3 regions of the Peribacillus muralis genome follow, and region 3 is predicted to be linked to each of the others. Evidence: riboswitches for the same ligand, from Rfam matches in the RefSeq annotation. Region 3 holds a riboswitch; each other region holds the start of a gene.
What was found. A riboswitch is a leader RNA that binds a small molecule or an ion and turns the genes downstream of it on or off. The one in region 3 is predicted to bind cyclic di-GMP.
Positions count from the first base shown of each region.

Region 1: linked by a shared signal. The riboswitch ahead of ABE28_RS25135 (anti-repressor SinI family protein) and the one ahead of ABE28_RS24865 (hypothetical protein) in region 3 are both predicted to bind cyclic di-GMP.
Region 2: linked by a shared signal. The riboswitch ahead of ABE28_RS24740 (anti-repressor SinI family protein) and the one ahead of ABE28_RS24865 (hypothetical protein) in region 3 are both predicted to bind cyclic di-GMP.

Region 1 covers NZ_CP017080.1:3,262,154-3,265,434, reverse strand. Annotated here, with positions in the region: gene ABE28_RS15890 (acyltransferase family protein) at 1-35, opposite strand, end outside; cyclic di-GMP riboswitch class I at 1,224-1,306, shown strand; gene ABE28_RS25135 (anti-repressor SinI family protein) at 1,325-1,459, shown strand; gene ABE28_RS25130 (hypothetical protein) at 1,666-1,803, shown strand; gene ABE28_RS25820 (YwzD family small protein) at 2,027-2,158, shown strand; gene galU (UTP--glucose-1-phosphate uridylyltransferase GalU) at 3,103-3,281, shown strand, end outside.
Region 2 covers NZ_CP017080.1:4,601,571-4,604,851, reverse strand. Annotated here, with positions in the region: gene fliS (flagellar export chaperone FliS) at 1-16, shown strand, start outside; gene ABE28_RS22405 (flagellar protein FliT) at 16-357, shown strand; gene hpf (ribosome hibernation-promoting factor, HPF/YfiA family) at 614-1,171, shown strand; gene ABE28_RS22395 (hypothetical protein) at 1,354-1,536, shown strand; cyclic di-GMP riboswitch class I at 1,786-1,871, shown strand; gene ABE28_RS24740 (anti-repressor SinI family protein) at 1,911-2,042, shown strand; gene ABE28_RS22390 (helix-turn-helix domain-containing protein) at 2,179-2,499, opposite strand; gene secA (preprotein translocase subunit SecA) at 2,907-3,281, shown strand, end outside.
Region 3 covers NZ_CP017080.1:1,097,797-1,101,077, reverse strand. Annotated here, with positions in the region: gene ABE28_RS05250 (MFS transporter) at 1-754, shown strand, start outside; gene ABE28_RS05245 (hypothetical protein) at 810-989, shown strand; cyclic di-GMP riboswitch class I at 1,478-1,568, shown strand; gene ABE28_RS24865 (hypothetical protein) at 1,651-1,875, shown strand; partial or broken gene ABE28_RS05230 (SulP family inorganic anion transporter) at 2,279-3,281, shown strand, end outside.

The sequences.
Region 1 (3,281 bases), 2.2 Mb from region 3:
CTTAATGAGTCAAATTCCCCATATCTGCTAGTCATATTTTCCTCCATATGAACCGTTTTTTTATAATATAGCATTTGTTCTCAATAAAGTATACTAAGTTCTTTAAAACAGACAAAATTAGACAAAAAAAGCATAAACCTAATGATGAAATCTTATATTTTGCCTGAGGAACATATAAAAAAAAGTAACGTTAATTCTTTGGAATTCGAAAGAATATTGGAAAAAAAGCAGCTTTTTTTTATTTGTTCCTATATGCCTAGAGCATCCACTGATTCAAGAGACAATTGACTGTAAATAGGCAAGTCGGGTTACGGGAAGGACAAATGTTAAAAAAGATATAGTCCTAATGGCTGAGGAAAGTTTACCAATAGATAGTGAGGTAAATAGAAAGAGGAATGAAGCTAATTGACATAATAATGTAAGAGTGGTAAGTTTTTTTTATTAATTCGTTATAATGAACAAATCGTTCTTAGATAAAAAAGATAAAGAGATTTTATAAAAATACAGTTGTGAAAATGGTAAATATACATTTGTATTTTTTCCTCATCCAAAGCAAAAACTCGATTAATGAATTAGAAAAGAAAGGATGAATTTTTATGCCTTTATACCAAATGAGAGAAGTATGGACACCTTTAAAATTAGTTGGAGTAAAGTTTTACAAAACAGATGATGGAAGTATTTTCATGAAAGTGTTTAATAAACATCGCAGAAAGTTAAAGTGATCAGGTTTAGACGATGCAGATCAAGTGCTTGTCATGAATCAGGGAGAAATCATACAGGTGGGTGAATATAATCAGTTAGCGAATGTGAGGGGAGGGATATTCAGCCATTTATTAGGCATTCCAAAGAAATCTAGTGTGTATGGGTAAAAGACATATATATCATGTAAGGAAAGTCAGGATGCACCTATGAAATGGTTTGTCATCCTGTCTTTTTTTATAGGGTAGTTACTGAAATGCTTGATGATGATGGTATGGAAATTATTTTTATGGAATAGTAATATTATTTAATTTCAACAGTTGTTTCTATTTTTTCTGAATGGAGAAAGATTGATTTAACAATGATTTTATATCAAGATGTCGCTAATTGGTGAAAAATGACGAAATAAAACGAATAGTATTATGAGCTATTTTGATCCTTTTAATCATAATTAAAAGTATAATAATAGTAAGTATTCAAGATAATTAATATTGGTCTAATCGATTGGAAAAAATGCGGAGAATTCTTGAGAAAGGCAAACCTATTGAAAAGTAGGGACGCAAAATTACAGGTCTAAGGCTAATGCTAAGATGGCTGTGTTGCCACAAGTTGGGTGGGGTTTGTCTTGAACGCAAGCAAGGAATTGGAAGAATGGGTTAGTTTAATGGTGGAAGCGAGAAATGCTGGGCTATCCATTGAAGATGTGCAAATATTCATTGCAGAAAATGGTACGAGAGAAAAGCAATACATAAGAGTATAGGAAAGGGTTTCTTTGAAAGACTGTTATACAGTCTTTTTTTTATTTCATCCCAAGTGAACCTTCTACAAAAGGAAGATGAAAAATAGTTCATATAATCTCTTAAATATTTCGCGATGTGTGCCGATACTATACATATAAATAAAGCAAAGGGACTTCGCGGAGGGCGATGTCAGTTAGCTGCCATCAGAATTAAAGGAGATTATTCGATGACAAAAAACAAATTCATTACGTTCGAGGAAGTTTATGCAAAGAAACAGAGAAAAAAGAAGCTGTTTATCGGGTCTTATATTACGATTATTTTGGTTTTAATTTCAGTCATGACTTTTTTTCTGGGTCAATCATAATTGGGGAATGCTGGGGCTGAGGAATCGGTCCTTTTTTTTGTTGTATCCGCTAAATATACTAGTTGAACTAGTTACTAATGGTAGCTTTACAGTAATTTAACTTGTCATATTCAACCATATATGTAATTATCAATTAAATGAGCTATATTCCTAATATATCAAAAATTGGAATGGGAAAACAGTATGAGCGGGCGGCTCGACTATATGGGAGTTGGATTTTGAAATGGAATTTTTAGAAATCTTAAAGGATACGTACGCAAAAGGGGAGTCTGGAGAGGATATTACGATAACGGAGCTGGTGGAGGAGCTTAAGGGAAAATTAAGCGCAATCATCGAGGAGCCTGAACGTGTATGATCCATAATACATATACCCCATCCGGGGCGATGGTGATTTTCTTTTTTCTCGCAGATCTATGAGGAGCAGGGGATGACGCCTTTATTGGCGCGCAGTTCGCTTTAATAGGATTGCTTGGGGGAGTTTTCCTTCATGCTTGGGCGGGTTGAGGTGAGTGGGCATACTTCAACACCGGTTTACTTTTCCCCATTTTCATCGAAATTGATAAAATGCCCAGTTTCATAATCGATGCATGATCGTCTTCATCTAAGAGTTCGGGTGCTCTTCATCCTTTTGGATAGAAAGTTCACCCAGCTAACTGCAGATTCTCTCAAAACAAGTGTGTGAAAAAAAACTGGGAACATCGGGTTTCCACAATAGGAGTAGGGGCATGTACTGAATCTTTTACTGGCAAACCAGAGAGATTCGTCGGTTCCGCTCTTTTTTTATTTGGTGCAAATTTCACCTGAACAGTGGAGTCTCTTATTTTGGGGTTGAACGCGCGGAGGATTACATCATTCCGTCTAATTACATCGAGTGCACATGCGACGACTAACGCGTGCAATGGTCGATACTCTGTATTACGAATCATAAAAATGCTTTTGATGAAGTTCATAAATGGCACAGGGAGTTTCAAATTTGGAACACCTCGTGTCATTTATTCTTATAAAATGAAGGAATGACAGATGCTCAGTATACTACAAATCGAGCTTCAAAATGAACGAAGCTTATGATGGTTTAAGGAAGATCCATTTATACAGAGATTGCTGAAAAAAGAAGAAGTAACAATTAAATCAATGGTTAAGAGCGCAATAGTAGCTGCATGGAATATCAGGCTTTTGTGAATCTTGCCATTTTCAAGGAAGGGAATATCACCGTTTATTTGATATTGAGTGAAAAAATGCTCATTAGCCTCAGGTTCATTTTTTTATGGGGCTGACGAATTGCTAGAGGGGGAGAACCGTTTGAAAAGAGTTAAAAAAGCCATCATTCCGGCGGCGGGGCTAGGAACAAGGTTTCTGCCTGCGACCAAAGCGATGCCGAAGGAAATGCTGCCGATCGTGGATAAGCCGACCATCCAATATATCATTGAAGAAGCGGTGGCTTCCGGTATTGAAGATATCATTATCGTGACTGGAAAAGG
Region 2 (3,281 bases), 1.4 Mb from region 3:
AAGCGGGCAAGTGTAATGATACAAGCCTTTCACGACTTGACTGCCGAATTACTTGCCGTTCTGGAAGATATGACGAACGCAGAACGTGAGGACAAAATAAGAAAGATCACCGAGCTGATTGACCGAAGGGATGAAGTCCTCGCACAAATCAAGCCGCCTTTTACTGCTGTAGAGCAGCAGTTAGGCCGCAGGACCATGCTGCTTAATCAACAGGTCGACAGCCTGCTTATGCTTCAAAAACAGGAAATACAGCGGGACATCCAGGAAATAAACAAAAAGAAAAAGTCCTCCAATAAATATACGAACCCATATGAGAGTCTATCGATCGATGGCATGTTCTACGATAAAAGAAATTGATTACCCTGCCGTTTGGAGTCCAAACGGCTTTTTTGAGTTAAGATTTTATAAATTTTCTGTAAATAATCCGTGCTTAATTTTTTCTTTATCGCTAGCCATTTGTTATAATGAATGTAGGGAAGACATCAACCCTTTCAAAAACCTTCCGACAATTGTTTCATAATTTCGACATATTGCATGATATGTTTCTAAAGGAACCAGGAGGGGTATTGTAGAATCTAACTGTTATAGTCTTAATTTAAGGAGGACTCACTTTATGAATTACAACGTACGCGGTGAAAACATTGAGGTAACTCCAGCAATTCGAGAATACGTCGAAAAGAAAATTGGCAAGTTAGAACGATATTTTAACAATACACCAGATGCAAATGTGTTAGTTAATTTGAAAGTGAACAATAATACATCCAAGGTCGAAGTGACGATTCCTATGCAGAATTTGGTTCTTCGTGCTGAAGAGGAAAATGCGGATATGTATGCTGCCATTGACTTGATCAATGATAAGCTTGAACGCCAAATTCGTAAACATAAAACGAAGGTCAATCGTAAATTCAGAAACAACTTATCAACGACTCCTGAAGCATTTGCTTTCAATACGGACGTTGACGAAATGGTCGATGAATTCCAAGATGATGATGATGTTGAAGTGGTCCGCAATAAGCGCTTCGATTTGAAGCCAATGGACAGTGAAGAAGCGATTTTGCAAATGAATATGCTTGGTCATAGCTTCTTCGTTTACACGAATGCAGATACTAACACAACGAATGTCGTATACCGTCGTAAAGATGGGCGCTACGGCTTGATTGAACCTAGCTAAATTTGAAACTATGAATTAAAGCACAGCCCAGCCATTGGGTTGTGCTTTTTTGCATGTTGATAGATATTGATAGGGGCTATTCTTCATGGTAGTCCAGGCAATGATATGTTTTGTTTAAAGAACAAAATTCGTTCTTTAATGAGATAAATAGTTAATTATACCTATTTTAATGGATCTTGCTTTTGTACTATACTCAAATTGTGGTTCTTTATAAAGAACATAAAGTTATTTATAAAAAACAATTTGATCATGGTGCAGGGGGCTGGATATTTTGTATCAAAAGAATTGCCATAAATGCCATCGGGCTTCTTTTAGCAGTGCAGAATATGGACAGTGGCTTTGCCCAACCTGCGGTGATGACCTGACTTTGCAAAAAGCCTTGGATCCGCTAGTGCTGGAGAGAGTCAATAGAAAAAGTCCACTGAATAGGAAGAGCAATATTTTTTATTTCATAAACAGGAGAAGTTGAAGGAGATCTTGAATTTTCTCAATATTGTAATATTTTGTCGGATAAAATTTTTTACATTTTGCTCATTTAGCGACATAATATTACATTATATGGTGCAAGTATCCGGTATAATAGGTTTAACAAGCAATGTATTTGGTAATTAGTACCACGACAAAGGCAAACTTATTGAAAGATAGGGGCGCAAAGGCACAGGTCTAAGGTCCGCTCGACTAAGATGGCTGGTCTGCCTGAAATACAAAGGTATTTTAGGAGGTAGAAGAGGTGGCTAAAATGGAAATGGATCAAGAATGGGTGGATTTAATATCAGAAGCACGAAGCTTGGGTTTTAAAAAAGAGGAGATAAGTGCTTTTTTTGAACGGAAATGCCTTGAGCTTCAGTTAGAGGAGAGGAATGGAAGCTAATTGCCTTAAACCCCCTATAAACAGCGGTGTGTACAAAGCTGTTTATAGGGCTAATTATTCCCATTAGATTTCAGCAAGTCTAGCTTTTTTCATACTGTTTACTTCAGGATTATGTAGGTAGACCAATGAACTTCTACTATTCTTTATCTTTTCTCCATTTATTAAACTCGATGAATTCCCTGAATTGTTGCTTCGAAACACCTGATTTCATGGCTTCCTCAACGATTTTCATCCAATCATTATCCAAGGCTTCCTTATTTGGTGCATCGTAAAGGAGGGCATCAACAGGAATGTTAAGTACGGCGGAGATCTTTTCGAGAAATTGAATAGAAGGATTCGTTTGTAAGTTACGCTCTAACGAACTTAAGTAAGACTTCGCCACCCCGGCTTTATCGGCTAGTTCAGTCATTGACATCTTTTTTTCTTCACGCAGTTTTTTTACACGTTCACCAATCATAATACCACCTCGAAACATGTTCTATTTATCTTCTACTTGTTAGTAGCCCACCTTTTAAAAATTCAAACATGAAACCTGGTTGCATTTCCTTGGCAGCTATCACTAGGGCCTGGTCAGCATCTAGTGGTGGAAGGTTATGTATCATTCACATTTGCACTTGGGATAGTGGGGAGTTCCATTTAATGATTTATACTTCCTTTTATTTTAACAGTTTTACTCATCATTAATCCATTGTTTTTCGCAAGAATTGAATTCAGGTATAAAGGCATGCAGTCATATGAAGTTGTACCTCTAGGATAGAAGTGGTAAAATTAAGCGTGGATTGGGAATAATAGAAGTTACATTTCTTCTTACTTATATGAATTTGTCAATGAACGATCATTACCATAATAGAGGAGCGTTATTGAATGCTTAATATATTAAATAAAGTTTTTGATCCGAATAAGCGAGAAATTAAACGCCTGGAAAAAATTGCCGACCAAGTGGAAGCCTTGGCCGATGGGACGGCTGCCTTATCGGATGAACAGCTGCGTGCCAAAACGGAGGAGTTTAAAGGGCGCTACCAAAACGGGGAAACCGTCGATGACCTGCTCGTAGAGGCTTTTGCGGTAGCACGAGAAGGGGCGAAGCGTGCTCTTGGCCTATATCCTTACCGCGTTCAGATCATGGGCGGGGCATCTCTTCATGATGGGAATATCTCAGAGATGAAAACTGGGGAAGGTAAAACCTTAACATCCACCATGCCGGTTTATTTAAACGCGCTTACTGGTAAAGGTGTACAT
Region 3 (3,281 bases):
ACCATTGCTTGGCGGCATCCTTGCCGACACAGTCGGCTATTCTACCGCTTTCAAATTCACCTCGATCACCATTTTCATTTCTGGTCTCCTCGTCATTGCAACGAAGGAATACCAAATGAAACGGCAGTCGGGAACGAAATCAAGCTACACTAGCAGGGAAGTTCTCTCTCATATCCTGCGCAACCCCATCCTTGTCAATATCATGCTCATTTCAACACTAGTCCAAGTTGCCCACTTCAGCATCCAGCCCATACTTTCCTTATACGTCGGGGAACTGCACGGCACTTCCAATCTTGGGTTTTATTCAGGTATCGCCTTTTCCGCAGCAGGACTGGGGAATCTACTGATGGCGCGTCACTGGGGCAAAATTGGCGATCGGCACGGACATGTGAAGATACTTGTACTGCTTCTCTTCCTGACAGCACTCGTTTACTTGCCTGGAGCCTTCATCAATCAGTTTTGGCAGTTAGTTTTTGTCCGATTCTTACTAGGCATGGCCATAGGCGGCATCATCCCAGTAAGGATTGCCTATATTCGTCAGGAAGCGCCCGTCGCAATGCAGGGGGAAGTCTTGGGCTACAATACAAGTCTTCGTTTTTTAGGCAATATCATCGGGCCAGCAATGGGCGGAATGGTCGCTGGATTCTATGGATTCTCCGCTGTTTTCATCACGACCAGCACCTTGCTCCTCATCGCCGGACTGGTCCTTTATTTAGCGATGCACCGCAATCCGGAATTGGCACGTTCCCATTAATACTCACTATTAGAATCCTGTTATCTGAAGTATCCCTCTATAAGGGACACTTTAGATGGCAGCTAGTCAACCTAAAGAAGATGCTGCCTGTATATTGCAGGCAGCATCTTCTTTAGGTTCCAATACTTCCGATAAAAGGGTAGATATCAGTCTTTCTTGGCATATCACGACTAATACAGTATCTAAAGCAACCTTAAACGATAGTCATGGGCAGAAGTGGAGAAGTTTTCTTTAAGTCCGGGCGCTTCCCGTGAGTTTAGCAGTTTTACCCGCAAATTGGATGCTCGTTCTTTCTTTCATTCCAGCTTCGTTCTCCTGCATAGTGGGGTGGCGAATTTTCTGCGAAACCATGTAATTAAAAAATCCTATATCCCCTATCGTTTATTTCAACTTCACTATAAAAATCAGTTACCTAGCACTGTGTTCAAGTAGTATAATATACCTAGTATATTATACCCATACACAAGGAGCTAATCATGTACCCGACTTTCACATTTTATTCAAAAGTGCACATCATCAAAAATCAACGTTATTGCGAATGTGGCATCATTCATAATTACCGACGGATATTCGAGAAAAAAGATTTGAAACAAGTCATTTTCAAGCCTATGACGGAAATAACCTGCACTCCATGTAAAGATAAATTCAAATTGGAACGATAAGATAGTCACAGATCAAAGTATTTGTTCATGATCTAATAATCGCTTGTCATTTTATGTTAAGATTATATAAGGGCAAATTTTATGAAAATAAAAGACGCAAAGCCACGGGCCTAAAACAACGACTTGGTTGTCATGGCAGCCGGGCCGCCAAGATTTATCTTGATTAAATCGCTTAATTATTTATTTCTTGTCTCTTTTTAATTTGCCTAAAATTAGAAAAAAGAGGGGTTATATATGTTTTTTCCAACCATTTATTCAGTTAATACAAATGAGCGGCACATCGTTAAAGATAAAAATACGTGTGCATGCGGCGCAAGATATCATGTATTTGCCATCCTGACCAGAAGCGACCTTCGCAAGATCACGTTCAAGCATTATAAGGAAGTGACATGCCCCGTATGTAAATCCAGCATCATTCATGGGAATTACTCCGTCTCCCGCCCGCCTAACCCTAGGTAAGATGGGAAACATATAGGTAAAACCAACAAAAATGGTCCCCCTTACGTTCATCAGCTTCACCCGTTTCTGCAACCCTTAACCAATCATGAGCCTTTCCTCTAATTATGTTTCCTTTCACTCCCTTCCATAATGGCAACTCCCGTTTTCATCCACCACCCTGCTTGAATACAGACCAAAGGTTGATGAAAGTGCGTCATTCATCCAAACTCCTTCCATTAAAGTTCATCGTTTTTTTGCACTTTCCATTAGAGGTGCCCCTGACAGCCCTTTGATAATGACCTTCTTGAGCCACTGGCTTCCGTTCGCCCCGGATTAATAAACCAATAGTTGGAAATATATACTCATGCTATAATTTAGTGCGCGAAAAAGTAAACACCATTTATAAAGCAAAAGGAGCGTTTCATTGAATATATCTGCATACAGACAGGAATGGTTCGGCAACGTCCGCGGAGATGTTCTTTCAGGTATTGTCGTTGCCTTTGCAATGATTCCGGAGGCCATTGCGTTTTCGATCATTGCTGGTGTTGACCCAATGGTTGGTGTATACGCCTCATTCTGCATTGCCATCGTCATCTCTTTTGTCGGCGGAAGACCAGGAATGATATCGGCTGCCACAGGAGCAATGGCACTTGTCATGGTCGACCTTGTTAAAGATCACGGCCTTAACTATTTAATTGCGGCAACGATAATGACTGGTTTTGTGAATTCATTAGCACTCTTGATATTCACAGCACAGCTTACCCATTTTGCGGGTGAATCTTGGGTCATGTATGTCATGACCGCCGTTTCATTAGCGATCATTTATCTTTTCCCACGGATTACGAAGGCCATCCCTTCCCCTCTCGTTGCCATCATTTTGATAACGATCGCCGCCATTTCAACAGGGGCGACGGTCCGTACAGTTGGGGATATGGGGCAATTGACCGAAGCACTCCCGATATTCATGCTCCCAGACATCCCTTTGGCCTTTGAAACGCTGGCTATCATATTGCCCTATTCAATAGCGCTTGCATTTGTAGGGCTGCTTGAATCTTTATTGACGGCCCAAATAGTCGATGAGCTGACTGACACACCAAGCAATAAAAATCGGGAGGCAAAAGGACAGGGCCTAGGCAATATCATTGCCGGATGTTTTGGGGGAATGGCTGGATGCGCAATGATCGGACAATCCGGAATCAACATCAAGTCAGGGGGCAGAGGCAGACTTTCCACATTTGTGGCCGGCGCTTTCCTTATGGTATTGATTGTCGCATTGAATGACATCCTTATAAAAATACCCATGGCTGCGCTTGTCGCTGTCATGATAAGAGGCTCAAGATAGCTCCAAAGACGGATGCAGCCGTGATGATCGTGACTGTCATCATCGTCCTTTATACGCATGATTTTCTTCTGTGCCGAAATATCCA